2 regions of the Thalassobaculum salexigens DSM 19539 genome follow, and region 1 is predicted to be linked to the other one. Evidence: predicted binding sites of a transcription regulator. Region 1 holds the regulator's gene; the other holds the start of a gene.
The links. The regulator HrcA, encoded in region 1, represses chaperone genes, less so after heat shock. The targets are predictions, from matches to a motif close to GTTAGCACTCNCCNNNGGNGAGTGCTAAC.
Positions count from the first base shown of each region.

Region 1 (14,732 bases):
GGCCCTGCGGCCGGTGGCGCTGCGCGACGAGCGGTCGCTCCGCGCGCTGGATCCGACCGGGGTGGCGCGGCTGATCGGCCAGCCGACCTTCGTGCGCCAGGACGGCGGCGCCACGGTCTGGCAGTACACGGCCCGCACCTGCATCATGGACCTGTTCTGGTACCGCTCGGATATCGGGCCGGCTCTGGTCCATATGGAGGCCCGCAATATCCACAGTCCGCGCGCGGCCGACATGCAGGACTGCCTCGACGAACTCTGGAAGCAGCACACGGTCGAGGCGGAAAGCTGAGCCGGGCCGGTTCCCTCAGAGGGCCGGTTCCTTCAAGAAGCCAGCGTCTTGTCCTTGAAATTGCAGACGGCGGCGACCTTGCAGTCCGGGCATCGCGGCTTGCGCGCCTTGCAGATGTAGCGGCCGTGCAGGATCAGCCAGTGATGCGCATGGCGCAGATAGGCCGGCGGCACCTTCTTCAACAGCGCCTTCTCCACCGCCAGCGGCGTCTTCCCCGCCGCCAGACCCGTACGGTTGGCGACCCGGAACAGGTGGGTGTCGACGGCAATGGTCGGCTCGCCGAAGGCGATGTTCAGGACCACGTTGGCGGTCTTGCGGCCGACGCCTGGAAGAGCCTCCAGCGCCTCGCGGTCGCGCGGGACCGCGCTGCCGTGCTTCTCGATCAGCTGCTCGCAGAGGGCGATGACGTTCTTGGCCTTGGCGTTGAACAATCCGATCGTCTTGATGTGCTCCTTCACCCCGGCCTCGCCGAGCACCAGCATCTTCTCCGGCGTGTCGGCGACCGGAAACAGCTTCTTCGTCGCCTTGTTGACGCCGATATCGGTCGCCTGCGCCGACAGGACGACGGCGACCAGCAGGGTGAAGGGATTGATCCAGTCGAGCTCGCCCTGCGGCTCCGGGTTATCCGCCTGGAGCGTGGCAAAGAAGGTCTCGATCTGGGCTTTGGTCATCGCGCGGGCCATCTCCCTGTTTAGCCCCCGCGACAGAGGGCCGCAATCGCCAACATCGCTATGCCGGATTGACCGCTCCCCGGTCCGCGGCGCTAATGTGAGGCCATGGAGCAGCCGATCGCCATGACGGGGTCCGAGCCCGAGGAAACGCCGGTTCTGGATCTCGTTCTGTATCCGCATCGATCCCTCACGCCCCACGGGTTCCTCGTCCTCATGGGCGTGATCGCCGGGCTGTCGTTCACCATCGGCTTGGTCTTCTTTCTCCTCGGCGCGTGGCCGATCGTCGGCTTTCTCGGCCTCGACGTGGCGGTGATCTATCTCGCCTTTCGTCTGAACTACCGGGCCGCACGGGCCTACGAGACGATCCGGCTCTCCGGCAACGCGCTGGAGGTCGTTAAGATCGACGCCCGCGGCCGGCGCCGGCGCTACGTCATGCCCTCGGCCTGGCTCCGGATCGATGTGGAGCAGCGGCCGCGGCGCGCCAGCCGGCTGACCCTGCGGTCCCGGGGGCGCGGGCTGGAGATCGGCGCCTTCCTCGGCCAGGAGGAGAAGGACGGGCTGGCAAATGTGCTGCGCGACGGGTTGCGCCGCGCGGCCCTGCCGCCCCATCTCTCCATTCCGGAACCAAATTGAACCGATCAGCTGATGCCGAGCACGTCACGCATGGTGTAGAGCCCCGGCTTACGTCCGGCGACCCAGCGGGCCGCCCGCACCGCCCCGGCGGCGAAGACGTCGCGCCCGCTCGCCTTGTGGCCGATCTCGACGCGCTCGCCGGCGCCGGCGAAGATCACCGTGTGATCGCCGATCACGTCGCCGCCCCTTAACGTTGCGAATCCGATCTGACCCTGTTCCCGGGGACCGGTCATGCCCTCGCGGGAAAGCACGGCCACGTCGTCGAACGCGCGGCCCCGCCCCTTGGCGGCGGCCCGGCCGAGTCCGAGGGCCGTGCCCGACGGGGCATCGACCTTGCGGTTGTGATGCATCTCGACGATCTCGATGTCCCAGGCCTGGTCCAGGGCGGCGGAGACCTGCTCGACCACCGCCAGGAGCAGGTTGACGCCCAGACTCATGTTCGGCGCGTAGACGATGGCGGTGGTTTTGGCGTATTCGGCGAGAGTGGCCTCCTGCGCGTTGGTCAGGCCGGTGGTTCCGATCACCAGAGGCGTGCCGCTGGCGGCCGCGCGCGCCGCATGGGCGAGGGTGGCCTCCGGCAGGGTGAAGTCGATGGCCACGTCGACGCCCAGGACGGCGTCCACATCGTCGGTGACCGACACTCCGAGGGAGCCGACGCCCGCCAGGTCGCCGATATCGACGCCGAGATGGGCACTACCGGCACGATCGGCGGCTTTCTTGACGGTCATCCCGTCGGCCTCGGTGACGGCCCGGGTGACCATCCGTCCCATGCGTCCGGTACTGCCGAACACGCCCACTGCCAATGCCATCGCTCTTCTCCCTCATGGCCGTCGCGCCGCCGAGAATACGGTTTATTATCGCATTGTCAGCCCTCGGGAGCACGTCGGGCTATCGCATTTCTAGTTATATGGTGTTAAAGGTAAATTCGGTTTGATATTCCTGTTAAATGGAGAGATATCGTGGATGTGCGCACGCTCTGCCTCGGGGTTCTCAGCTTCGGGGACACCAGCGGCTACGGCATACGCAAATCGGTGGAGGACTGGTTCGGCCACTTCGCCCATGCCAGCCTCGGCGCCATCTATCCGGCCCTCGCCAAGGCGGTGGCACGGGGCGAGATCGAGGTCGTGGGGCCCGGCGACGTCTCCCTGGAGAAGCGGGTCTTCCGCCTGACCGAGATCGGGCGGGAAGCCCTGGTGGCGTCGGTCTCGGCCGCCTCCGGCGAGGAGGTTCTGCGCTCTCCCTTCCTCACCGCCATGTTCTTCGCCCATCTGGTCGAGATGGACGACGTCAATCGCGTCGTGGACGAGCGTCTCGCAGGACTCCGCAGGGAACAGCGGCGTTTGCGGGGCCTGCCCAGTGCCGAGATGACCGAGGGACAGCGCTTCACCATCCGCTATGCCATGGCGATGACAGGGGCGGCGATCGCCTTCATGGAGCGCGAGGGCCGGGCAATGGTCACCGCCATCAATCGGGAGAAGACCGGGGGGTTCTGACGGTGCAGCCGGTACTACCCCCCTGAAACCCGCGGTTTCCCTGGGGGTAGTGCCGGTGGATTGGGGGAATAGTTCCCGGGGCAACGCCTGAAATGCGAGAGCGCGATCGGTTCAGATCGAAACGATCTGCACCGGGAATCGCCCTCTATCCCATCAAAGATAGAGCACAGTCACACGAGCAGAAGGTTTCCAACTGATCGTGACTTGCTCTAGTCGCGAAGGTCCTCCCACAGCTCCTTCACCTTGTCGAAGAAGCCGTGACTCTGCGGACTGGTCTTCTCCACGCCGCTGTCCTTCTGGAATTCCTCCAGCAGCTCGCGCTGACGGTCGGTCAGGTTGACCGGCGTCTCGACCGCCACCTCGACATACATGTCGCCGCGCGACGGCGAGCGCAGGACGGACATGCCCTTGCCGCGCAGCCGGAACTGCCGGCCGGTCTGGGTGCCGGCAGGGACGGAGACCTTGGCCCGCTTGCCCTCGATGGTCGGCACTTCGATCGCGCCACCCAGGGAGGCGGTGACCATCTCCAGCGGAACCCTGCAGTAAATGTCGGCGCCTTCGCGCTGGAACAGCGGGTGCGGCTGGATGTTCAGGAACAGATAGAGGTCGCCCGGCGGCGCGCCGCGCATGCCGGCCTCACCCTCGCCCTGCAGGCGGATGCGGGTTCCATCCTCCACACCGGCGGGGATGTTGACCGACAGGGTCTTCTCCTTGCGCTGGCGGCCGGCGCCGCTGCAGGCCTTGCACGGGTTCTCGATCACCTGGCCCACACCGCCGCAGGACGCACAGGTCCGCTCGATGGTGAAGAAGCCCTGCTGGGTCCGGGTCTTGCCGCGACCGCCGCAGGTCGGACAGGCGATCGGCTTGGAGCCCTTCTCCGCGCCCGCTCCGTCGCAGACGTCGCAGGTCACGGAGGTCGGCACGCGGATCTCTGCCTGCCTGCCGTTGAACGCGTCCTCCAGGCTGACCGTCATGTTGTAGCGCAGATCGGCGCCGCGGCCCGGGCTGGCGCCCCGCCTGCCACCACCGCCGCCCATGAAGTCTCCGAACATCTCCTCGAAGATGTCGGCGAAACCGCCGGAGAAGCCCTCGAAACCGCCGCCGCCGCCGGGACGCGGTCCGCCGCCCTCGAACGCTGCGTGACCGAAACGATCGTAGGCGGCCTTCTTCTCGTCGTCCTTCAGGACGTCATAGGCCTCGTTGAGTTCCTTGAACTTGAGCTCCGCTTCCGCGTTACCGTGATTGCGGTCGGGATGGAACTGCATCGCAAGCTTGCGATACGCCTTCTTCAGGGTGTCCTTGTCGGCGTTCCGGTCAACGCCCAGGACCTCATAATAGTCGCGCTTCGCCATCGATCGTCACCGCCCCCGGTATCGCGCTAGTGTCGTCGTTGCGCGTGTCGCTGAAAAGCCCCGGTCCGAGCGGACCGCGGCGCCCGGCATCGATCCGCCAAGGGATGATGCCGGGCCACGCGTTTTCACCTGATCGGGATCAGGCCGACTTGTTGCGATCCTGGTCGTCGACTTCCTCGAAGTCGGCGTCGACCACATCGTCGGCTCCGGCGGAGGAGTCCGACTGACCGCCGGAACCGGTCTCGGCACCGCCCTCGGCGGCACCGGCCTCCTGCTGGGCCTTGTACATCGCCTCGCCCAGCTTCATCGACGACTGCTGCAGCGCCTGAAGCTTGGCCTGGATGTCCTCGACGTCGTCACCGTCCATCGCGGTCTTGAGCGCCGCGAGGTCCGACTCCACCGCCGACTTGTCCGCCGGATCGACCTTGTCGCCGAAGTCGGCGAGGGTCTTCTCCGTGGCGTGGATGGCGTTGTCCGCCTGGTTGCGCGCCTCGATCAGCTCGCGGCGCTTCTTGTCACCGGCGGCATTCGTCTCGGCGTCCTTGATCATCTGCTCGATGTCGCTGTCGGACAGACCGCCCGACGCCTGGATGCGGATCTGCTGCTCCTTACCGGTGGCCTTGTCCTTGGCCGAGACGTTGACGATGCCGTTGGCGTCGATGTCGAAGGTCACCTCGACCTGCGGCACGCCGCGCGGTGCCGGCGGGATGCCGACAAGGTCGAACTGGCCGAGCATCTTGTTGTCGGCCGCCATCTCGCGTTCGCCCTGGAACACCCGGATCGTCACCGCGGTCTGGTTGTCCTCGGCGGTCGAGAAGGTCTGGCTCTTCTTGGTCGGGATCGTCGTGTTGCGGTCGATCAGTCGGGTGAACACGCCGCCCAGGGTCTCGATGCCCAGGGACAGCGGGGTCACGTCGAGCAGCAGGACGTCCTTGACCTCGCCCTTCAGCACGCCGGCCTGGATCGCCGCGCCGGACGCGACGACCTCGTCCGGGTTCACGCCGCGGTTCGGGTCCTTGCCGAAGAAGCTCTTCACCGTCTCGATGATCTTCGGCATGCGGGTCATGCCGCCGACCAGGATCACCTCGTCGATCTCGCCGGCGGACAGGCCGGCATCCTTCAGCGCGGCCTTGCACGGCGCGATCGTGCGCTGCACCAGGTCGTCCACCAGGGCTTCCAGCTTGGCGCGGGTGACCTTGATGTTCAGGTGCTTCGGACCGGACTGGTCGGCCGTGATGAACGGCAGGTTGACCTCGGTCTGCTGCGAGGAGGACAGCTCGATCTTCGCCTTCTCGGCCGCCTCCTTCAGACGCTGCAGCGCCAGGCGGTCGGAGCGCAGGTCGATCCCGTTCTCCTTCTTGAACTCGTCGGCCAGATAGTCGATCACCCGCTGGTCGAAATCCTCGCCGCCGAGGAACGTGTCGCCGTTGGTCGACTTCACCTCGAACACGCCGTCGCCGATCTCCAGCACGGACACGTCGAAGGTACCGCCGCCGAGGTCATAGACCGCGATGGTGCCCGTCGACTTCTTGTCCAGGCCGTAGGCCAGGGAGGCGGCGGTCGGCTCGTTGATGATGCGCAGGACTTCGAGACCGGCGATCTTGCCGGCGTCCTTGGTGGCCTGACGCTGGGCGTCGTTGAAGTAGGCCGGGACGGTGATGACCGCCTGGGTCACGCTCTCGCCCAGATAAGTCTCCGCGTCCTCCTTCAGCTTGCCGAGGATCATCGCGGAGATCTGCGCCGGGCTGTACTTGTTGCCGTCGATCTCGACCCACGCGTCGCCATTGTCGCCGGCGACGACCTTGTAGGGGACGAGCTCGTTGAATTTCTTCGACGCGGCGTCGTCCGCGCGGCGGCCCAGCAGGCGCTTGATCGCGAACAGCGTCTTTTCCGGATTGGTCACGGCCTGGCGCTTGGCAGCCTGGCCGACCAGCCGCTCGCCACCTTCGGCGAAGGCGACCATGGAGGGCGTGGTGCGCGCGCCCTCGGCGTTTTCGATGACCTTGGAAGTCGAGCCGTCCATGACGGCGACGCACGAGTTCGTCGTGCCGAGATCAATACCGATAACCTTGCTCATGCGATCCTCTCTTCAGCGGCAGGCGCCGTTGGCCTCGAAAGCGCCGTCGGCGCCCCCATCGGGGACAATTTCAGGATTGAACCGTATATAGTGGGGCCAATCGCCGACGCAAGCGTTGCCGGAGCCTGATTCTCGGCCCAAGTTGGCGTTTACCATGATCGTCTCCGCCAGCTACAAGACCGACATCCCCGCCTTCTACGGTTCCTGGTTCCGCAACCGGCTGGCCGCCGGCTTCGCCCGGGTCACGAACCCCTATGGCGGCAAACCCTTCACCGTGGGGCTCGACCCGGAGGCCGCCGAGGCCTTCGTGTTCTGGACCCGCAACGCCGAACCGTTCCTCGACACGCTGGAAACGCTGGCGACACAGCGGCGGCCGTTCATGGTGCAGGTGACCGTCACCGGCTATCCGCGGGCTCTGGAGCGGTCGGTGATCGATACCGGCCGGGCGGTGGCGCAGATCCGCGAGATGGCCCGGCATTTCGGGCCGCGGACCGTGGTCTGGCGCTACGATCCGGTGCTGATCACCGATCTTACGCCGCCCGATTTCCACGCGCGGACCTTTGCCGCGCTGGCGCAGGACCTGGCCGGCGCGGTCGACGAGGTCGTGCTGTCCTTCGCCACGATCTACCGCAAGACCGGCGCCAACCTGCGCCGGCTGGAACGGGAGGCCGGCATCGCCTGGCGGGATCCGGAGGCCGAAGAGAAGCGCGCGCTGCTGGCCCGTCTGGCGGAGATCGCCGCCGAGCGGGGCATCCGTCCCACCCTTTGCGCCCAGCCGGACCTGCTCTCGCCCGGACTGGCCCCGGCCGCCTGCATCGACGTGACCCGGCTGTCCGGGATCGCGGACCGGGAGATCGGAGGACGGGAGAAGGGCAACCGGCCGGGCTGCGCCTGCGCGGAATCCCGCGATATCGGCGCCTACGACACGTGCCCGCACGGCTGTCTCTACTGCTACGCGGTCGGCCGGCCGGAAACCGCCAAGCGCAAGATGCGGGCACATGATCCGGACAGCGAGTTCCTGTTCCCGCCGGATGGAAGGACCAAAACCTAGCTCATGACACTTTACTACAGCGCCACTCCCCGGATTTATGCCGGGGCCTACTCGCCCGCTGTTCCAAGTCCTGGCGCCTGATTCATGGCGTCCGCGCGTGCAGACGGATGGGCCCCGGCATAAATCCGGGGCGTGCTTTTTGGAGGGTAGAAGGTAGAGAGAGGGGCGCTCGAGCACCCCCAGCCTCACGCCGTGGTATCGACCCGCTCGTGGTCGTCCGGCTTGCCACCCTTGGCGACGCCGACCATGGCGGCGCGCAGCAGCCGATCGTGCAGCACGTAGCCCGGCGCGAGAACCTGAACCACCGTGCCCGGCGCCTTGCTCGGATCCTCGACCTCGAACATCGCCTGATGCAGGTTGTAGTCGAACTTCTCGCCGAGTGGGTTGATCCGCACGATCTTGTGCTTGTCGAAGGCGTTCAGAACCTCCTTCTCGGTCATCTCCACGCCGACGATGACGTTCTTCACCGCGTCGTCGAGGGAATCCCGGTCCGCCGGGGCGGAGTCCAGCGCACGGCGCAGGTTGTCGACGGCGTTCAGCAGATCCTTGGCCAGGTCGGCCGACGCGAACTTGCGCCACTGCTCCTTCTCGCGCTCGGTGCGCCGGCGCAGGTTCTCCGCATCGGCCAGGGCCCGCAGTGCCTGGTCCTTGAGATGGGCGACCTGCTCCTCGAGCTCGGCGATCCGCACGTCGCGGGCATCGGTCTGGCCGCCGTCCGTGTCGATCAGGCCTTCTTCCGACAGGCCCAGGCTCTCGGCAAGCGACGCCTCGGCCGCCTGATCGTACGGGGCTTCGCCCGGCGCCTGCTGATCGTTGACGGGTTGCGGGCCGGCGGGCTTGTTCTGGTCGTTCGCCATGATCGCTACTCGTGGTCCTGCGGTTGAAAATGCGGCACGTCCGTGGATCGGAGACTGTCGTGACGTCCGCTATGTAAGGCGCCTGTGCGTCGATGAAAACCCGAATCGCCGCAAATCACCCCCGAGCGTCGGCGGATCCCTCGGCGTCGGCCCGGTGCGGCGTCCCGGATTTCCTAGAACCAAATCCGACCGTATTGAATCACGGAGCGATTCAATACGGTCGGTGAATTTGTCTCTGAACCAATAAGATAGAGCAGAATCAGGCACGCCGATGGGATCGCGAAGTGATCCCGTCACCGCACGATCTGCTCTAGCCCAGCAGCCGGCTGATCAGCTTGGAGGTGTAGTCGACCATCGGGATGATGCGGGCGTAGTTCATCCGGGTCGGGCCGATCACACCGATGGCGCCCACGACCGAACGTTTCTGATCGTGGTACGGCGCGATGATCATCGAGCAGCCGGTGTTGCGGAACAGCTGATTCTCGGCGCCGATGAAGATCTGCACCCCGTCGGCGGCCCCGGTGGCGTCGAGCAGGCGCAGGGTGCTCTCCTTCTCCTCGAGCTGCTCGAACAGCCCGCGGATCCGCTCCAGGTCCTCCAGGGCGGTCACGTCGTGCAGCAGGGCCGACTGGCCGCGCAGGATCAGGGTGGAGGCACCCGGCCCCCCGCCCCAGGTAGCCAGCCCGGCCTGCACGACGCGGGAGGTCAGGTCGTCAAGCTCGGCCTTGCGCTGGACGATCTCCTCCTCGATCCGCGCCATCGCCTCGCTGAGCGTGCGACCGCTGAGCCGGGTGTTCAGGTAGTTGGTCGCCTCCACCAGGGCCGAGGGCGGCAGGCCGGCGGGCAGCTCCACCACCCGGTTCTCCACCAGGCCGGTTTCGCTGACCAGCACCACCAGGGCGCGCTGGTTGCCGAGCGGCACGAACTCGATATGGCGCAGCGAACCTTCATTCTTCGGCGAGACGACGAGGCCGGCGCAGCGGGTCAGCCCGGCCAGAGCGGAGGACGCCTCCTCCAGCATCTCCGCCACACTGCGGCCCGCGGCGGCGCACTGTCCGTCGATGCTCTCCCGTTCCTCCGGCCCGAGATCGCCGCCGATCTCCAGCAGGCCGTCGACGAACATGCGCAGGCCCGCGTCGGTCGGCAGGCGCCCGGCGGAGGTATGGGGCGAGAACAGCAGTCCCGCCTCCTCCAGATCGGCCATGACGTTGCGAATTGTCGCCGGCGACAGCACCAGGCCCTGCTTACGCGACAGGGTGCGCGAGCCCACCGGTTCCCCCGTCTCCACATAGGCATCGACCACGTGCATGAGGATCCGGCGCGACCGCTCGTTGAGTTGCGCCAGGGCGGTGGACGGCATCGACGTGCCGTCAAAGGGTTCTTTGTGCATAGCTGCCATCGTAGCGCAAAATCTAGGAAGCGCTATGCGGCCGGTCAACGTGTGTCGCCACCGCCTCCGCCGGTCCGCCCGCAGCGGTCCGCGAGACTGGACGCCGGGGGTCGGGATCGCTAGCTTCCGCGCAGATTTCGACCAGAGCCATCCGCAACGAAAGGCGACCCCATGGCATCCGCCCCGACCTCCGGCCAGAACGCCGGCCAGACCCCGGCGGGCTCCCGGCCCTCCGGCCGCGCCGTCGACGAACTGCGCAAGGTGGTCCTGGAACCCGGCTTCGCCAAGCATGCCGAAGGCTCCTGCCTCGCCCGGTTCGGCGACACTCACGTGCTGTGCACCGCCACCGTGGAAGAGCGGGTCCCGCCGTGGCTGAAGGGCGGCGGCAAGGGCTGGGTCACCGCCGAATACGGCATGCTGCCGCGCTCCACCCATACCCGCACCGACCGCGAGGCCGCCCGCGGCAAGCAGTCGGGTCGTACCCAAGAGATCCAGCGCCTGATCGGCCGCTCCCTGCGCGCCGTCACCGACCTCGCCGCCCTGGGCGAGCGCCAGATCCGGATCGACTGCGACGTGCTGCAGGCCGATGGCGGCACCCGCACCGCGGCGATCACCGGATCCTGGGTCGCCCTGCACCAGGCGATCGCCACCCTGAAGCGCTTCGGCGCGGTGAAGAGCGATCCGCTGGTCGACCGCGTGGCCGCGATCTCCTGCGGCATCTACAAGGGTGTGCCGGTGCTGGATCTCGACTATGCCGAGGACAGCGACTGCGACGCCGACGCCAATTTCGTGCTGACCGCCGGCGGCGGACTGGTCGAGGTCCAGGCCACGGCCGAGGGCGATCCGTTCTCGGAGGCGGCGTTCATGGAACTGCTGCGCCTCGCCCGCAAGGGCACCGACGAGCTCGCCTCCCTGCAGCTCGCGGCCGTGGGCTGAGGAGACCGACGCCATGGCGCCCCGCAAGCTGGCCGGCGAGACCCTGGTCCTCGCCAGCCATAATCCCGGCAAGGTGCGGGAGATCGGCGAGCTGCTGGCGCCCTATGGCATGAGCGTGGTCTCCGCCGGCGAGCTCGGCCTGCCGGAGCCGGAGGAGACGGGCACCACTTTCGTTGCGAATGCCGAACTGAAGGCGCTGGCGGCGGCCACGGCCTCCGGAAAACCGGCGCTGGCCGACGATTCCGGGTTCTGCGTCGCGGCTCTGGACGGCGATCCGGGGATCTACTCCGCCCGCTGGGCCGGACCGTCCAAGGACTTCTCGGTCGCCATGGAGCTGGTCCACCGGAAGATGGCGGAGAGCGGCTCGGACGACGACCGGGCCTGGTTCACCTGCGCGCTGACCCTCGCCTGGCCCGACGGCCATTGCGAAAGCGTGGAGGGCTTCGTGCACGGCACCGCCGTGTGGCCGCCGCGCGGCGACAAGGGCTTCGGCTACGATCCCATGTTCGTGCCCGACGGCGACACCAAGACCTTCGGCGAGGGCGATGCCGACTGGAAACATTCGGTCAGCCACCGGGCGGACGCCTTCGCCCAGCTCGTGGCGCGGTGCTTCGATGGCGGCCCTGCTGGCGACTGACCCCACCGCTCGGGCGGCGGCGGCGTCGGACCCGCTCGGACTCTATGTCCACTGGCCGTTCTGCCGGGCCAAGTGCCCCTATTGCGACTTCAACAGCCATGTCTCGGACAGCGTCGATCACGCCCTGTGGCGCAACCTCCTGGTGCGCGAGCTGGAAACCCTGGCGCCCCGGGTCGGCGGCGCGGCGGACGGCACCCGGCGGCTGGTCAGCATCTTCTTCGGCGGCGGCACCCCGTCGCTGATGGAGCCGGAAACCGTCGCCGACGTGCTGGAGGCGGCGCGGCGGCTGTTCCGCTTCAACAACGACATCGAGATCACCCTGGAGGCCAACCCCACCTCGGTGGAGGCGGCGAAGATGGCGGCGTTCCGGCAGGCCGGGATCACCCGGGTCTCGCTCGGGGTGCAGGCCCTGGACGACGCGTCGCTGCGCTTTCTGGGACGGGAGCACTCGGCGGCGGAGGCGCTGGCCGCCCTGGATGCCGTACGGGCGCAGTTCGACACCGTCTCCTTCGACCTGATCTATGCCCGGCCAGAGCAGGACCTGGCCGGCTGGCTGCGGGAACTGGAGCGGGCGATCGCCCTGGAGCCGGTGCACCTGTCGCTCTATCAGCTCACCATCGAGCCGACGACGCCGTTCTACGCCCGCCACGCCCGCGGCGAGTTCGCCCTCCCGGACGACGACGGGGCGGCCGACCTGTATGAGGCGACCCAGGAAATCCTAGGCCGGGCGGGCCTGCCGGCCTACGAGGTGTCCAACCACGCCCGCCCCGGCCATGAATGCCGGCACAATCTCGTCTACTGGCGCTATCAGGACTATCTCGGCATCGGACCCGGCGCCCATGGCCGGCTGTCGGACGGACGGCGCGGCGCGGCGAAGACCGCGACCCGCACTCACCGGGCGCCGACGATCTGGCTGGACCGGGTGGCCCGGGAGGGTCATGCCCTGGTCGACGATGCGCCGATCCCGCGGGACGAGGCGCTGATGGAAGCGGTGCTGATGGGCCTGCGCATCGACGAAGGGCTGACCGAGGACCGGTGTCGCCACCTGTTCGGCGCCGCGCCCGCCGACCTGTTCGAGGCCCCGGCGCTGGAGGGCCTGGTCGCCGCCGGATTCCTGGAGACCGCGGGCGCCGATATCCGCGCCACCGCCGCCGGCCGCGCCCGTCTGGACGCGGTCACCGCACGCCTGTTGCAGCACGCCCGGCCGCTGACGGGCCGGTAGGCCGGCTCAGTTGATCGCCGCCGAGAAGCTGGTCGGCGCCGGGTCCACCCGCTCGAACCCGTTGGCGGTCAGCCGCAGGACGGCGAGGCCGCGCTGGTTGGTCCCGTCGATCAGCAGGCGGAACAGCCCGTCGGCCCCGTTGAAGCCCGACGGCTGGGTCAGGGTCTCCACCGAGAAGCCGTCGCCATCCGGCTGGCGGGCCAGCACGGCCGCCAGGCCCACCGCGTCATAGGCCAGCGAGGCGAGGCCGTGGGGGGCGCCGCCATGCACCGCGCGGTAGCGGTCGACGAAGGGCTTGCGGCCGGCCGGGTCCGGGGCCGCGAACCAGCCGCCCACCAGGGTCGGCTCCCGGCCCAGGGCCGGGTCGGCCCACAGCGCGGTGCCCAGATACTTCACCTTGTTCGGGTCGATGTCATAGTAAGCCATCAGCGGCGCCAGATTGAGGATGTTCTGCCCACCCTCGGGCACAAGGACCGCGTCGTAGCCGGCTTCCCCGCCGGCCGCGAAGCTCTTGACCGTCTCGGAGAGCGAGGTCGAGGAGCCCGGCGTGTAGGACCGCATCCGGCTGATCGTCGCCCCGGTCTTCGCCGCGGTGTCCCGCGCCGCCTGCATCGCTTCGAACCCGTAGGCATTGGACGGCGCCAGGACGCCGATGCGGCTATAGCCGTTGGCGGCGGCATAGCGGATCACCCGCTCGACCTGCTCGCCCGGCAGCAGTCCCAGCACCCACACGCCGTTGCCCGCCGCGGAGCGGTCGTTGGAGAACGACAGCACCGGCACGTTCGCCGCCTGGGCCACCGGACCGACCGCCCGGGCCGAATCCGAGAACAGCGGGCCGATGATCATGTCGGCGCCTTCGCTGATGGCATTGCGGGCGACCCCGACGGCGGTCTGCGGGTCGGAGGCGGTGTCGTAGAAGGCGAGGGCGAAATCCTCGGTCGCGATGTCGAACAGGGCGAGCTCGGCGGCATTGCGCAGCGCCTTGCCCACCGTCGCGGCCCGGCCGGTGAGCGGCAGCAGCAGCGCAACCTTGGGCGGACCGGTCCGATCGGGGATGGTGACGCCTCCGGGGACCGGCTGGTTCGGCTGCAGATCCAGGCTCGACGGCGGCGGGGCTTCAGAGGTCTTGGGCGGTGGCGCGGTCTCGACCCGCTCGCTCGGCGCCTCCGGCTGCTTTGCGCTTGAACATGCCGCCAGAACTGCAACCATGACGGCCAACGTCGCGAAAAGCCCCGCCTGCCGTGTCCGGAACCTCATCATGCAGCTTTCCTCCGCTTTGGTCGAAACCCACGGGTTCCTGAAATCTGGCCGGTCAGACCGTGGCCGACGCTAATCGACACGCGCCGTCAAGTAAACGTGGCGACACGAGCGCCAGTTCCGTCACTCAAGCATCAATTACTCAAGCCCGAATTACTCAAGCACAGGAAGATGACAGGATCGCGGCAGACGGCCGCCGGCGGCGCCGGCGCGCCCAGTCCTGGGGCCTGGCGGCGGAGACCTGGGCCGCCCTCTGGCTGCGCCTGAAGGGCTATCGGGTCCTCGCCCGACGCGAACGCACGCCGGCCGGGGAGATCGATCTGGTGGTCCGGCGCGGCGATGTTCTCGTCGCCGTCGAGGTCAAGGCCCGGCGCAGTCTGGCCGCCGCCGTCGATGCCGTTTCGACCCGACAGCGGCTGCGCATCGCCCGCGCCCTGGCACTGGTCGCGGGCAGGGATCCGACCCTGTCCGGCCTGGGCCGACGCCTGGACCTGGTGATCGTGCGCCCCTGGCGCCTGCCGATCCATCTGGTCGACGTGCACCGCGACAACCGGTGACGGACGGCCGCGAAACCCCTAAGTATGGAACCGACGTCACTGGAGTACGCATCGATGCCGCAGAAACCCGTTCGCCAGCGCCCCCTGTTCCCCCGTCCCGTCTCGCGCCGCTCCCCCCGCGCGCGCCTTGGCGCAGCGCTGATCGTGCTGGCCGCCCTGGCGGTGCCCCTGGCCGGATGCTCGCCCGTGGGGATGGCCGTGGGTGCCGGTGCCGCCGGCGCCACCGCCGCGCAGACCGAGAAGGGCTTCACCCGCTCCGTCGATGACAGCCGCATCCGCCTGCAGCTCAACGCCAAGTTCTTCGAGACCA
Region 1 is NZ_KE384095.1:446,132-460,863, reverse strand. Features, by position in the region: gene G578_RS0122570 (hypothetical protein) at 1-289, shown strand, start outside; gene nth (endonuclease III) at 322-960, opposite strand; gene G578_RS27775 (DUF2244 domain-containing protein) at 1,066-1,593, shown strand; gene dapB (4-hydroxy-tetrahydrodipicolinate reductase) at 1,599-2,396, opposite strand; gene G578_RS28815 (PadR family transcriptional regulator) at 2,553-3,086, shown strand; gene dnaJ (molecular chaperone DnaJ) at 3,296-4,438, opposite strand; gene dnaK (molecular chaperone DnaK) at 4,578-6,515, opposite strand; gene G578_RS0122535 (DUF1848 domain-containing protein) at 6,670-7,566, shown strand; gene grpE (nucleotide exchange factor GrpE) at 7,752-8,423, opposite strand; gene hrcA (heat-inducible transcriptional repressor HrcA) at 8,734-9,813, opposite strand; gene rph (ribonuclease PH) at 9,985-10,749, shown strand; gene rdgB (RdgB/HAM1 family non-canonical purine NTP pyrophosphatase) at 10,763-11,386, shown strand; gene hemW (radical SAM family heme chaperone HemW) at 11,364-12,608, shown strand; gene G578_RS0122505 (penicillin-binding protein activator) at 12,615-13,817, opposite strand; gene G578_RS0122500 (YraN family protein) at 13,928-14,422, shown strand; gene G578_RS0122495 (BON domain-containing protein) at 14,477-14,732, shown strand, end outside.

Region 2 (14,732 bases), on a different contig from region 1:
GACGAAGGGCCGCCCCTGGGCGTCGCGGGCGAACTCCACCCCGGCGATGTCGATGCCGCCGTCGGCCAGGAACCGCTCGATGGACGCCTGGAAGGCGGGCTCCACCGCGTTCTCCACGACGGTGAAGACCGGGCCGCCGGTGGCTTCCGCCTCTTCCGGCGCGCAGACATCGGCCGGGCACAGCTCGAAGGTGCCGCCGGTGTCGATGCGCACGGCGTAGAACAGTTTGCCGCCGATGAACTCGGCCCGGGTGACGCTGCCGTCGGCGGTGGCGATGTAGTCCTGCAGCAGGGTGATGCCGTCGATGGAGCCCTGCAGGGTGCCGGCGGCGGCGCGCTCGACCACCTCGCGCGCATCCTCGAAGAGCTGGATGCCGAGGCCCTTGCCGCCCCGATTCGGCTTCACGATGACCGGCCCCTCGCCCCACAGCTTGGCGGCCTCGGCCACCTTGGCGTCGCCCAGGACGGCGACGGTGCGCGGCACCGGCACGCCGGCGCGCTTGAGCTGGGCGAGCTGGGCCGCCTTGTTGACCTCCAGGGAGATGGCACCCGAGCCGTTGATCACCGGCCGGCCATGGGCCTCCAGCCAGGCGATGACGGCTGAGGCGTACTCCGGCGAGTAGCGGTGGCCGCGGGTATGGGCCGACGCGCTCATGCGGTTGTAGAACAGGCCCGCCGGCGGCTCGGCCGCGAGGTCGATGGCGCCGTCGGACAGGTCCAGATCGACGAAGGCCTCGCCGCGCGCCTCGAAGGCCCGGGCGAAGGGCGGCAGCCATTCCGGGTTCTCGTGGATCACATGAATGGGCTGATCGGTCATCACGGGCTCTCCCTGGTCCTCTGGCGCCCGGTCGGGCTCGCAAAGAGATGGGAGACTGCCAAGAGGTCGCAACCGCTCGGAACCGGAAAGCCGGGAAGCGGTGAGATGCCTCCCGGGCGCTAATTAATTTGCCTTCCTGGTCGAGGGCCGGTTTCTCGCCCTCAATCGGGCAGCGGACAGCCCATGAAGGCGCCGATCAGCCTGATCTGCTCGTCGAGCATCGGCTTGCCGAAATAGATCGGATGGCCCTTGGCCTCCGCGCGTTTCAGCAGCTCGGTATGAACCGGGGTCATGATGATCTCGCTGACCGCCGTGCCGGGCGACAGCCTGTCCACATCGACCGGCAGCGCGTCGCCGTCGTGCAGGCCGAGCGAGGTGGTGTTGATCACCACGTCATAGCCCGCCGGATCCGCATCCGCCGCCACGCCGGAGACCGTCGTGCCCGGGAAGGCCGCCTGTACGCGGCGGCCCAGGGCCTCGGCCTTGGACACCGTGCGGTTGGCGATGGCGATCTCCGCCGCCCCGGCCTCGGCCACGGAGAAGGCGATCGACATCCCCGCCCCGCCGGCGCCGAGCTGCAGGACCTTCTTGCCGGCGAAGTCGAAGCCGGCCTTCCGCATCCCGGTGACGTAGCCCTTGCCGTCGAAGTTGTCGCCCAGCATGCGGCCGTCCTCGGTGAAGCGGATGGCGTTGACCGAGCCGACCCGCTCGCCGCCGGGGGCGAGTTCGTCGCACAGCTCGGCCATCGCCACCTTATGCGGCACCGTGACGGTGAGGCCGTGGAAGTTGCGGGTGACCTTCAGCGCGGCGACGACGGTGGCCAGGTCTTCCGGCGTGACGTCGAGCGGCACCAGCACTGCGTCGATCCCCGCCGCCTCATAGGCCGCGTTGAACACCTGCGGCGCGCGCACATGGTCGGTGGGGTGGGCAAGAATGCCGTAGACGGCCGTCTTGCCCGTGATGTTGAGGGTCGGCATCCGCGCTCAGCCGGTCAGAAGTTCACCATGTCGCCGCCCTTGAGCGCCAGCATCTCGCGGGCTTCCGTCGGGGAGGCGACTTCGAGGCTCAACTCCTCGATGATGCGGCGGATCTTGGCGACCTGCTCGGCGTTCGACTTGGCCATCTTGCCCTTGCCGATGAACAGGCTGTCCTCCAGGCCGACGCGGACGTTGCCGCCGTTGATCGCCGCCATGGTGGTGAAGTTCATCTGATGCCGCCCGGCCGCCAGGACCGACCAGTTGTACTGGTCGCCGAACAGCTTGTCGGCGGTGCGCTTCATGAACATCAGGTTCTCCGGATCGGCGCCGATACCGCCCAGGATGCCGAAGATCGTCTGCACGAAGAGCGGCGGCTTCACCAGGCCGCGGTCGAGGAAGTGGGCCAGGTTGTACAGGTGGCCGACATCGTAGCACTCGTACTCGAACTTCACGCCGTGGCCTTCGCCCAGCTCCTTAAGGACGTACTCGATATCCTTGAAGGTGTTCCGGAAAATGAAGTCGCGGCTGTTCTCCAGGAACTTCGGCTCCCACTCGTGCTGGAAGTCCTTCATCTTATCCAGGATCGGGAACAGGCCGAAATTCATCGAGCCCATGTTCAGCGAGGTCATCTCCGGGCTGGCCGCCACGGCCGCCGCCAGACGCTCCTCCAGGGACATGCCGTGACCGCCGCCGGTGGTGATGTTCACCACCGCGTCGGAGTTCTGCTTGATGCGCGGCAGGAACTCCATGAACGCCTTGGGGTCCGGGGTCGGGCTGCCGTCGGGATTGCGGGCGTGCAGGTGCAGGATGGAGGCGCCGGCCTCGGCCGCGTCGATGGCCTGCTGGGCGACCTCGTCGGCGGTGATCGGCAGGTGCGGGCTCATGCTCGGGGTGTGGATCGACCCGGTCACCGCACACGTGATGATCACCTTGTTCTGCTTCGCCGCCATGGTTTCCTCCGTCTGACCGGCTTCTCGTTTTCGCGCGCTACGGTAGCGGTTCGCGGCGGGCCGTCAAAGGCCTGTAAACACTGTGCGACGGAATTACCGGCAGCCCCCGTTGAGGGAAGTACAGGTGGCCACCTGATCCCCAAATCAGCCCCCCTCACGGAGACATCGAAGATGACCACCCGGATCAAGGCCCTCGCCCTCGCCGCCGCTCTCGGCACGGCGGTGATCGTCCCCTCGCTTGCCATCGCCCATGGCGACGGCCCCAAGGACGGCAAGCGCGCCGAGTACATGGAGATGCGCTTCCAGCAGATGGACGCCGACAAGGACGGTAAGATCACCACCGCCGAGATCGAGTCCTTCCACGCCGCCCGCTTCGCCGCCGCCGACGCCAATGGCGACGGCAAGCTCAGCCTGGAGGAGATGGACGCCGCGCGCGCCGAGCAGCGCCAGGAGCGGTTCGGGCGTATGATCGCCAAGCTCGACAAGGACGGCGACGGTCAGCTCAGCGCCGAGGAGATGCCGATGCGCGGCGAGCGGATGATGAAGCTCGACACCAACGGCGACGGCGCCGTCTCGCTCGAGGAGATGAAGGCGGCCAAGGGCCATCACGGCCCGAAGCACTAAGGTCGGCGTACGGACCTGGAGCCAGCACGGGAGGCGGCAGCTTGACGGATCGAAGCCAGGAGGACCCGGATGCGGCGCTCATGCCGCGGGTCGCCGACGGCGATTCGGCCGCCTTCCGCCTGCTGGTGGACCGCCATGCGGACCGCCTGCTCGGCTTTGCCCAGCGCATGCTGGGCGACCGGGCGACCGCGGAGGACGTGGTGCAGGACACCTATCTCTCTCTCTGGCGCAAGGCCGGCGACTGGACGCCCCAGGCGCGGGTCTCCACCTGGCTCTACCGGGTCGCCCGCAACGCCGCGCTGGATCGGCTGCGCCGCCTCAAGCCGACCGTGGATCCGGAGGACGTCACCCTGATCGACAGCGGCCCCGCCCCCGATCGCGGGCTCCACGACGCGGCGACCGCCGACAAGGTGCGCACCGCCCTGGACGCCCTGCCCGAACGCCAGCGCGCCGCCATCGTGCTGGTCCATTACGAAGGCCTCTCCGGGGCCGACGCCTCCGCCGCCCTCGACATCTCGGTCGAGGCGCTGGAATCCCTGCTGGCCCGGGGCCGCCGGACATTGCGCCAGGCCCTCGCCGATCAGCGCGCCGAATTGTTGGGAGAAGCCCGATGACACAGAGCAACATCACCAAGGCCCGGGTCCTGGCGCTGGTTGAGGCCTATGGCGGCGATCCCGCCCGCTGGCCGGATGCCGAGCGCGAGGCGGCGGTGGCGCTGTTGTCCGGCGACCGGGATCTGGCCCGCGCCGCCGACGAGGCGCGCCACTTGGACATGATGCTCGACGCCCTGCCGGTGCCGCAGCCGAACCCCGCCCTGCGGGTGGCGCTGAAGGACATTCCGGAGCGCGGCAACCCGCTGCTGGCGCTGATCGCCGGCTGGGTTGGCCTGTGGCGCCCGGCCGCCGGCCTCGCCGCCGCCGCCGTGCTCGGCATCGTCATCGGTGCGGCCAACCCCGAGCTGCCCCTGCCCGGCTTCCAGAGCACGACGACGGCGGTCGTGACCCAGGCGACCGGCGATACCGACACCTATTCCCTGGCCGCCGCCTCGGCGGTGGGCTTCGCCACCCAGGACACGTTCTGACCCTTGCCCGATCCTATGCCCGACCCCTGCAAGCCTGACCTGACCCGAGATCCGACATGACACGCACCCGCTGGCTGATCCTCCTCCTCCTCGCTTCCCTGGGCGTGAACCTGTTCATCGGCGGCCTCGCCATCGGCCGCTGGGTCGATCACGGCTGGGGCGGGCGGGGCGGTCCGGGCCATTTCGCCGGCCCGCCGCCGCCGGACGGGCCGGGCCCGCGCTGGCTGCGCCGTATGGTCGGCGAGGACGGGATCGACACGGTGCGCACGGTCTGGCAGCGGCACGAGACGACCATCGACCCGCTGCGCCGGGACGCCGACGCGGCGCGCAGCGCCGTCGCCGACACGCTGTCGGCCGATCCGTTCGTGCGCGCCGATTACGAGGCGGCACTGGGCCGGATGCGGGCGGCCAGGGACCGGATGGAGACGGCGGTGCACGCCGCGATTACCGACGTGGTGACCTCGATGACCCCGGAACAGCGCCACGCCTTCGCCGAGCGCGCCCGCGCCTGGGCCGACCGGCACAAGGGCCCGCCGCCGCCCAGCGACTGAGGCTTCGGCACGGCTCGGCCCTGAGCGGGGCTGCTTCAGGATGGGGCCAAAACACCGACGGCCATCATCGACTCTGTCGCTGACAAAGACCGTTCGATCCTCCCTCCATCTCTCTCATTCACTCCCCGGCCTTGGGTCGGGGAGTTCGGGAAGATCGGGGAATGCGGGCGACAAGGGGAAAGCCGGGCCACAAGCGACTCCACGCCCGGAAGAGGGACGACAGTCGTTACGCCCGTCCCAGACGTCATCCCGGTGAGCCCCGGGCTCGACCCGGGGGTCGGCCGGGATGACGGTGAGAAGGATCGCGCGCTCACACCGTCGGAACCGGCCCCACCACCTGATCCCGCAGCGCCCGCCACCCGGCCTCGTCGGCCGCGGCGATGATGCCGCCGCCGAGCTGCCCCGGCCGGTACGGGGTGCCGTCGACACAGGCGGAATAGCCGCCCGCCTCGCCGTGGATCAGCAGACCCGGGGCGTGGTCCCAGGGCATCTTCTTCCAGTACACCGCGTAGTGCCACCGGCCGGTGGCGAGCTGGATGTAGTCGTAGCCGGCACAGCCGCGGCGGTGGTGCCGGTCGCCCAGCACCGCGTTGGCGCGTTCGCGGATGCCCGGACGCACCTCCTCGGGGAAGAAGCGGAAGTTGAAGGAGCCCTCCATCGCGTCGATCCCGGCCGCCGGGGCCACGCGCAGGCGCTCGCGTCCGGCCTCGCCCAGCATCCAGGCGCCCTCGCCCTTGGCGGCGACGGCGGTGCGCTTCTCCACCGGCTGGTGGATGGCCGACGCCAGGATCTCGCCGCGATGGGTGAGCGCCACCATGACGCAGAAGCGGTCCTTGCCCTCGGCGAAGTTCTTGGTGCCGTCGACCGGATCGACGATCCACACCGGCGCGTCGCCGTCGATCAGCCCCAGCAGCGAGCGGTCCCGCTCCACCGACTCCTCGCCGATCACGATGGAGCCGGGATAGAGATCCGGCAGCAGCTCGACCAGCCGGCGCTCGGCCGCCTCGTCGGCGACGGTGACCAGGTCGGTCGGACCGGTCTTCTCGCGGATGTCGCCGTCGTCCAGGTTGCGCCAGCGCGGCAGGATCTCCGCCTCGGCCACCTCGGTAAGGGTGGCGGCCAGCCGGTCGAGGTCGACGGATGTCATCGGCGATTAGCTCCGTAGGAACGAGAAAGGGCCGGACACACGGCCCGGCCCTTCCCTAACACGAGTGCGGCTGGCTCAGAAGTCCATGCCGCCCATGCCACCCATTCCGCCCATGCCACCCATGTCGGGCATGCCGCCGCCACCACCGGCGCCCGCGGGCTCCGGCTTCTCGGCGACCATGGCCTCGGTGGTGATCAGCAGACCGGCGATGGACGCGGCGTCCTGCAGCGCGGTGCGCACCACCTTGGTCGGGTCGATGACACCGGCCTTGATCAGGTCCTCGTAGGTGTCGGTGGCGGCGTTGTAGCCGAAGGTCACCGACTTCTGCTCGAGCAGCTTGCCGACAACGACCGACCCGTCGGCACCGGCATTCTCGGCGATCTGCCGGCACGGGGCCTGCAGGGCGCGGCGCACGATGTCGATGCCCATACGCTGGTCGTCATTGGCGTATTTCAGCTTGTCCAGGGCACGGGTGCCGTAGAGCAACGCGGTGCCGCCGCCGGCGACGATGCCTTCCTGGACCGCGGCGCGGGTCGCGTGCATCGCGTCGTCGACGCGATCCTTGCGCTCCTTCACCTCGATCTCGGTCGCACCGCCGACGCGCAGAACCGCCACGCCGCCGACCAGCTTCGCCAGACGCTCCTGGAGCTTTTCCTTGTCGTAGTCGGAGGTGGTCTCCTCGACCTGCGCCTTGATCTGGCTGACGCGGGCCTGGATGTCCTTCTTCTTGCCGGCGCCGTCGACGACCGTGGTCTCGTCCTTGGTCAGGGTCACGCTCTTGGCGGTGCCGAGCATCTTGATGTCGACGGTCTCAAGGTTGATGCCGACATCCTCGGACACCACGGTGCCGCCGGTCAGGACGGCGATGTCCTCCAGCATGGCCTTGCGGCGATCGCCGAAGCCCGGGGCCTTCACCGCCGCGACCTTCAGGCCGCCGCGCAGCTTGTTCACCACCAGGGTCGCCAGGGCCTCGCCCTCGACATCCTCGGCGATGATCAGGAACGGACGGGACGAGCGGGCCACCTGCTCCAGCAGCGGCAGCATCGGCTGCAGGCTGGACAGCTTCTTCTCGTGGATCAGGATCAGCGGGTTTTCCAGCTCGCAGATCATCTTGTCGGCGTTGGTCACGAAGTACGGCGACAGATAACCGCGGTCGAACTGCATGCCCTCGACGACGTCGAGCTCGGTGTGCAGCGACTTGGCTTCCTCGACGGTGATCACGCCTTCCTGGCCGACCTTGTCCATCGCCTCGGCCAGCAGCTTGCCGACATCGGCGTCGCCATTGGCGGAGATCGTGCCGACCTGAGCGACTTCGCTGGACGACTTGATCTTCTTGGAGTTGGCCTCGACGTCCTTGATGACGGCGGTGACGGCCATGTCGATGCCGCGCTTCAGGTCCATCGGGTTCAGGCCGGCGGCGACGGCGCGCACGCCCTCGCGGACGATGGCCTGGGCCAGCACAGTGGCGGTCGTCGTGCCGTCACCGGCAAGATCGGAGGTCTTCGAGGCCACTTCGCGCACCATCTGCGCGCCCATGTTCTCGAACTTGTCTTTGAGCTCGATGTCCTTGGCGACGGTGACGCCGTCCTTGGTGATGCGCGGGGCGCCGAACGACTTGTCCAGCACCACGTTGCGGCCCTTCGGGCCGAGGGTCACCTTGACGGCGTTGGCCAGCGTGTCCACGCCCTTGAGCAGGCGGTCGCGGGCATCGACGTCAAACTTCACGTCCTTAGCAGCCATTTTCTATCTCCGTAGTTCGTTTGCCGGTTGGCGGCAGGATCGGTTGGGTCGGACGCGGCGGATCGGCCGCAGCCTGTTCAGCCGCAGCCGGTTCAGCCAACCACACCCATGATGTCCGACTCCTTCATGATCAACACGTCCTTGCCGTCGATCTTCACCTCGGTGCCGGACCACTTGCCGTACAGGACGGTGTCGCCCTTCTTCACGTCGAGCGACACGACCTTGCCGGACTCGTCGCGCGCACCGGCGCCGACGGCCACGACCTTGCCCTGCATCGGCTTTTCCTTGGCCGTGTCGGGAATGATGATCCCGCCGGCGGTCTTGGTGTCACTCACCAGCGGCTCAACGACAACGCGGTCATGCAGCGGACGGAATTTCATGGGGCTTCCTCCATGGCTCGGCAATGAAAACGGCGGGTGTTAGCACTCGCCGTGAATGAGTGCCAGGGGTATGGCGACTTAACCTATTTCTGTCAACCGTTCGGCCTCAATCGAGGCGCTGAAACCGCTCTCCGAAGCGCTTTTCGGCCCGCGCGAGGGTGCTGGGATCGAGCCCGACGGTGATCTTGGAGCCGGTGTCGTCGTCCACCCGCTCGATGATGTCGCCGTGGCTGTGCAGCCAGGCGGTGATCTCGCCGTCGGCATAGTCCACATGCAGGGTGACGACCCGGTGGTCGGCGGACAGGAAGCCGTCGATCGCCGCGATCAGGTCGCCGATCCCCTCTCCGGTCACCGCGGAGACGCAGACCGTCTCGCCGTTCGACCGTGCAACCTCGTTGCGCAGGGTGATGCGGCGCTCCTCGGGCAGCCGGTCGATTTTGTTCAGCACGTCGAGCATGCGGCCCGGCCGGGTGGTCTCGTCGATCCCCAGATCCTCGAGCACCGCCAGCACGTCGCGCTTCTGCGCCTCGGTATCCACATGGGAGATGTCGCGCACATGCAGCACCAGATCGGCCTCGGTCACCTCCTCCAGGGTGGCGCGGAAGGCGGCCACCAGGTGGGTCGGCAGGTCGGAGATGAAGCCGACCGTGTCGGACACGATCACCGTGCGCCCGCCCGGCAGGTCGATCCGGCGCATGGTCGGGTCCAGGGTGGCGAACAGCAGGTCCTGCGCCATCACCGAGGCGCCCGACAGCTTGTTGAACAGCGTGGATTTGCCGGCGTTGGTGTAGCCGACCAGGGCCACGATCGGGAACGGCACCCGGCGGCGCGCCTCGCGGTGCAGCTCGCGGGTCCGCTTGACCTCCTCCAGCTCGCGCTTGATGCGGGTGATGCGGTCGCCGATCAGCCGGCGGTCGAGTTCGAGCTGCCGCTCGCCGGGACCGCCGAGGAAGCCGGCGCCGCCGCGCTGGCGCTCCAGGTGGGTCCAGGACCGCACCAGCCGGGAGCGCTGGAAGGTCAGCGAGGCGAGCTCGACCTGGAGGCGGCCCTCATGGGTGCGGGCGCGGGCACCGAAGATCTCGAGGATGAGCTGGGTGCGGTCGATGACCTTGACGTTCAGCCCCTTCTCCAGATTGCGCTGCTGTCCCGGGGTCAGGGCGTGGTCGATGACGATGACCTCGACCTCCATCGCCTCTGCCAGCGCCTGGAACCGCTCGATCTGGCCGCCGCCGAACAGGGTGCTCGGGCGCGGCCGGTTCACGGTCAGCACCTCGCTGTGGACGGTCTCAAGGTCGATCGCCGCGGTGAGGCCGACGGCTTCCTCCAGGCGTGCCTCGGGATCGCGGACACCGGGCGTGTCCTCGTCCTTCGACGGCAGGCGCGGATGCAGCACGATGGCGCGGGTCTTACCCAAGGCGGGTTCCTCCATGCGGGGCCCACCTCACCTCACTCTTTCCCCGGTTCTGTGGCGGGGCCAAGATCAGCCGTGTGCTGGAGCGCGTGGGAGTCCCATCCAGCGCTCCAACATGTGGATGACCGGCCCCCGGATCAAGTCCGGGACGACGCGAGGACCGTTCTGACCCGTACCGGGTCATGCCGGTCAGCTGTCGCCGCTGTCCTCGCCGGGCTCGAACAGGCTGACCGGATGCTGCGGCATGATGGTCGACACCGCGTGCTTGTAGACGAGCTGGGAATGGGCGTCGCGGCGCAGCAGCAGACAGAAATTGTCGAACCACGTGACGATACCCTGGAGTTTGACACCGTTCACGAGGAACACGGTGACGGGCGTCTTGTCCTTACGGATCTTGTTGAGAAAGACATCTTGGACGCTCTGGCTCTTTTCTGCGGCCATGGTTTTTTCCTTCGCTCCTCAATCGGCTCGTCCGCGCGGGCGGTGGCACCACCTCTTTCGCAGATGCGAGATCAGTTGCAAAGATATACCGTGAAATCGTTGCGACTCAACCGCGTAGCGCGCCAAGAAGCCCATAACAGTCAAAAAGCTGCATTGCGGGCGGACAGTCGCTCAGATCCTCGGGGTGCGGAACCTCCGGATGCACCAGCACCGGCACGCATCCGGCGGCATGGGCGCTGGCGAGATCGACCGCGCTGTCGCCCACGAACCACACGCTGGGACCGGCCGCGACACCCGTGCCCTCCAACGCCATGTGAATCGGATCGGCCGCCGGCTTGTCCTTCGGCGCGTCGTGCGAGCCGAGGATCCGGTGGAAATACCTGTCCCAGCCGAGATGCGCGGTCTCCAGGCGCAGGTAGGTCCCCGACTTGTTGCTGACCACGCCCATGGGGATGCCCTCGGCGGCCAGGGCGTCGAGCAACTCGACCGCGCCGGGCAGCGGCCGCAGGGTCTCCAGATGGACCGAGGCGAAGCTCTCGTAGAACTTCTTCGACGCATCCTCCCAGCGCTCGCCGAACAGCTTGGGAAAGCTGTCGCGCATCGAGAGCTTGGCGTTGGCCCGCACCTGCACCTCGTCCCAGGGATCCAGGCCGTACTCGGTGAAGGTGGCGGACAGCGCGCGGGTGATGCCACCCCAGTTGTCCACCAGGGTGGAGTCCCAGTCGAACAGGACCGCGTCGGGACGCGGCAGTCGCTTCACGCGGTGGCCCCTTCGCCGGCGGCGTATTCCATGTAGCTGTCGCGCAGGCCGCGCGACAGGGTGCCGGCCTTGCCGTTGCCGATGACCACGTCGTCGATCTGGGTGACCGGGGTGACGAAGGCGGTCGCCGATGACGCGAAGGCCTCTCGCGCCTTCTTGGCCTCGTCCACCGAGAACGCCCGCTCGACGTATTTCAGGCCCTGGCGCTCGGCCAGCTTCAGGATCGACAGCCGGGTGATGCCGTTCAGGATGTCGTTGGTCGCCGGCCGGGTGACCAGCTCGCCGTCCTGGGTGACGATCCAGGCATTGCTCGACGTGCCCTCGGTGACGTTGCCATCCGCGTCCACCTGCCAGGCCTCGAAGGCGCCGTTTTCCCGCGCCTCCTGCTTACCCAGAATATTAGGAAGAAGCGATACGGACTTGATATCGCAGCGTTCCCAGCGGATATCCCGGATCGTGATGACCTTGACGCCGTTCTCCACCGTCTCCTGGCTCGGCATGCTGATCCGCTTGGCGGTCAGCACGATGCTCGGCTTGGCATTCTTCGGGAACGGATGGTCGCGCTTGGCGACGCCCCGGGTGACCTGCATGTAGACCAGCCCATTGCGGATCCGGTTCAGGCGCACCAGCTCGCGCATCACCGAGCGCAGGGCGCCGCGGCTCATGGGATGGGCGATGCGCAGCTCGTCCAGCGAGCGGTCCAGCCGGTCGAGATGCGGCATCTCGTCGACCATCACGCCGTTCTGCACGAGGACCACCTCGTAGACGCCGTCGGCAAACTGGTAGCCGCGGTCCTCGACATGGACCTCGGCATGGGAATGGGGAAGAAAACGGCCGTTCACATAGGCGATCCGGGACATGGGACCTCCGGCTGGGCAGAGATGGGAGACAGAGAAGGACTTAAGGGGTATCTAGAGCAAATCAAGATCGGATGGAAGCATCTGATCTTGTGAATTTGCTCTATCTTCAACCAATTAGAGCACGATCGGTTAAGATCGAAGCGCTTGTGCTCTAGAAGAAATCGAGACGGACGGCGAACAGTTTCTCGACTTTCTTCACCGCTTCATAGGTGGCGAAGACGACCACCCGGTCGCGGGCCTGCACCACGGTGTCGGCACGGGGCACGATGACCTCCTCGCCGCGCACGATGGCGCCGACGATGACGCCGTTGGGCAGCCTGGCGTCCTTCAGCGGATGGCCGACCAGCACCGAGGTCTCCAGCGCCTCGGCCTCGATCACCTCGCCGAAATCCTCGCGCAGGGAATACACACTGCGGATCCGGCCGCGGCGCACATGCTGAAGGATCGTGGAGACGGTGATCGCCCGTGGGTTCACCACGGCGTCGATGCCGAGCTGGGTGATCAGCGGCGCGTAGGTCGAGGCGTTGATCAGGGCGACGGTGCGCTTGCAGCCCGAGCGTTTGGCCAGCAGGGAGCTCAGGATGTTGACCTCGTCGTCGTTGGACACGGCGACGAAGGTCTCGGTCTGCGAGATGTTGGCCTCTTCCAGGATCTCCGGGTCGAGCACGTCGCCGTTCAGCACCATGGTGCGTTGCAGCGACTGGGCGACGGAGCGGGCGCGGGCGCGGTTGAACTCGATAACCTTGGCGTTCACGCCGTGATGCTCGCGCTCGATCTCCTCGGCCAGGGTCAGCCCGATATTGCCGCCGCCGGCGATGATGACGCTGCGCGCCTCCGGCTCCTCGTGGCCGAAGCTGGCGAGCGCCCGGGACAGGTGGCGGCTGTCGCAGACGAAATACACCTCGTCGCCGGGCAGCATCTGGTCCTCGGCCTTCGGCACGATCGCCCTGCCCTCGCGCAGGATGCCGACGATCACCACGGCCAGGTCGGTGAACAGCGAGGTGAGCTGGCGCAGCGGCGTGTGGATGATCGGCGTGGTCTCCTCGCAACGCACGCCGACCACGCGGACCTTGCCGTCGGCCATCGGCACCACGTCGAGCGCGCCCGGCACCTGCAGCCGGCGGCCGATGGCGCGGGCCACCTCGCGCTCCGGCGAGATGATCACGTCGATCGGCATGTGCTCGCGCGAGAACAGGTCGGCCCAGATCGGCAGCAGGTAGTCCTGGTTGCGCACCCGGGCGATCTTGGTCGGCACGTTGAAGATCGAATGGCCGACCTGGCAGGCGACCATGTTGACCTCGTCGCTGTAGGTCACCGCGATCAGCATGTCGGCGTCGCGCAGGCCCGCCTGCTCCAGCACGCTGGGATAGGAGGCGAAACCGGCGATGGCGCGCACGTCCAGGGTGTCGCTGAGCTTCTGGATCAGCTCCGGCGACTGGTCGATGACGGTGACGTCGTTGTTCTCGCCGGCGAGATGCCGGGCGATGCTGGTGCCGACCTGGCCGGCGCCGCAGATGACGACTTTCATCGGGCGATGACTTTCATGAGGGCGTCAGCCGGTCTGCCGGACCGGCTTTTCCGCCTGCTGCAGGCCGAGGGACTTGAGCTTACGGTGCAGAGCCGAGCGCTCCATGCCGACGAAGGAGGCGGTGCGCGAGATGTTGCCGCCGAAGCGATTGACCTGGGCCAGGAGATACTCCCGCTCGAAGGTCTCGCGCGCCTCGCGCAGGCTGAGGCCCATGATCTCGCTGCCCTTCTCCCAGCGCAGCGCCGCCGGGGTGGCCGAGCCGATCTCCGGGGGAAGCTGGTCGGCGCGGATCGGATCGCGGGCGCCGCCGCCGGCCATGATCAGCATCCAGTCGACCACGTTGCGCAGCTGGCGCACGTTGCCCGGCCACTCATAGGCCTGCAGGGCCGCCACCGCATCCTCGCCCAGGGGCCGCGCGATCATGCCGCTGGCCTCGGCCGACAGCGTGACGAAATGGCGGGCCAGCATAGGCACGTCCTCGCGCCGCTCGCGCAGGGGCGGCACGCGGATCGGCACGACGTTGAGCCGGTAGAACAGATCCTCGCGGAACCGCCCGGCGCTCATCTCCTGCTGCAGGTCGCGGTTGGTCGCGGCGATGACCCGCACGTCGACCTCGACCTCGGTGTCGCCGCCGACCCGGCGGAACGACTGTTCCTGAAGCACGCGCAGGATCTTGCCCTGGGTCTCCAGCGGCATGTCGGCCACCTCGTCCAGCAGCAGCGTGCCCTTATGGGCCAGCTCCAGGGTGCCGATGGTGCGCGGCTCGGCGCCGCCCGGCTCGGTGCCGAACAGCTCGGTCTCCAGCCGGTCGGGGGTGAGCGTGGCGCAGTTCAGCACGACGAACGTGCCGGTGGCGCGGCGAGAGCGCTCGTGGATGCGCCGGGCGACGATCTCCTTGCCGACGCCGGCCGGGCCGGTGATCAGCACGCGGCTGCCGGTCGGCGCCACCTTCTCCACGGAGGCGCGCACGGTGTTGATGCCGGCGGAGATGCCCACCAGGTCGCCGCCGGTGCCGGTGCGCTTCTTCAGGTCGTCGTTCTCGCGCCGCAGCCGGGCCGCCTCGATCGCGCGCTGCACCATGAACAGCAGCCGGTCGGCCTTGAACGGCTTCTCGATGAAGTCGTAGGCGCCCTTCTTGATCGCGGTGACGGCGGTCTCGATGGTGCCGTGGCCGCTGATCATGATCACGGGCAGGCCGGGATGGTCGCGCTGGATGGCGCTGAGGATGCCGAGCCCGTCGAGTTCGCTGTTCTGCAGCCAGATATCCAGGATCACCAGGGACGGCATGCGCCGGCGGATGACGTCGAGCGCCTCGGTCGAATTCGCCGCCTGCCGGGACTCGTAACCCTCGTCCTCGAGGATATCGCCGATCAGCATCCGGATATCGGCTTCGTCGTCGACGATCAGGATATCATTGGCCATGGTATGCCAGAGCCGGGTTGGTTTCGTTGAGGACCGTAGGCGGC
Region 2 is NZ_KE384093.1:2,146,931-2,161,662, forward strand. Features, by position in the region: gene G578_RS0114415 (ATP-grasp domain-containing protein) at 1-816, opposite strand, end outside; gene G578_RS0114420 (shikimate dehydrogenase family protein) at 978-1,793, opposite strand; gene kce (3,5-dioxohexanoate:acetyl-CoA acetone transferase) at 1,808-2,743, opposite strand; gene G578_RS0114430 (EF-hand domain-containing protein) at 2,915-3,367, shown strand; gene G578_RS26445 (RNA polymerase sigma factor) at 3,409-3,981, shown strand; gene G578_RS26450 (hypothetical protein) at 3,978-4,448, shown strand; gene G578_RS0114445 (periplasmic heavy metal sensor) at 4,505-4,999, shown strand; gene G578_RS0114450 (inositol monophosphatase family protein) at 5,310-6,146, opposite strand; gene groL (chaperonin GroEL) at 6,222-7,886, opposite strand; gene G578_RS0114460 (co-chaperone GroES) at 7,979-8,266, opposite strand; gene hflX (GTPase HflX) at 8,373-9,695, opposite strand; gene hfq (RNA chaperone Hfq) at 9,867-10,118, opposite strand; gene G578_RS0114475 (HAD family hydrolase) at 10,225-10,878, opposite strand; gene dat (D-amino-acid transaminase) at 10,875-11,738, opposite strand; gene trkA (Trk system potassium transporter TrkA) at 11,890-13,266, opposite strand; gene ntrX (nitrogen assimilation response regulator NtrX) at 13,291-14,688, opposite strand; gene G578_RS0114495 (sensor histidine kinase NtrY-like) at 14,678-14,732, opposite strand, start outside.
Region 2: a site for HrcA is predicted at 8,305-8,333, ahead of G578_RS0114460 (co-chaperone GroES). Genes of this name have one in related genera too.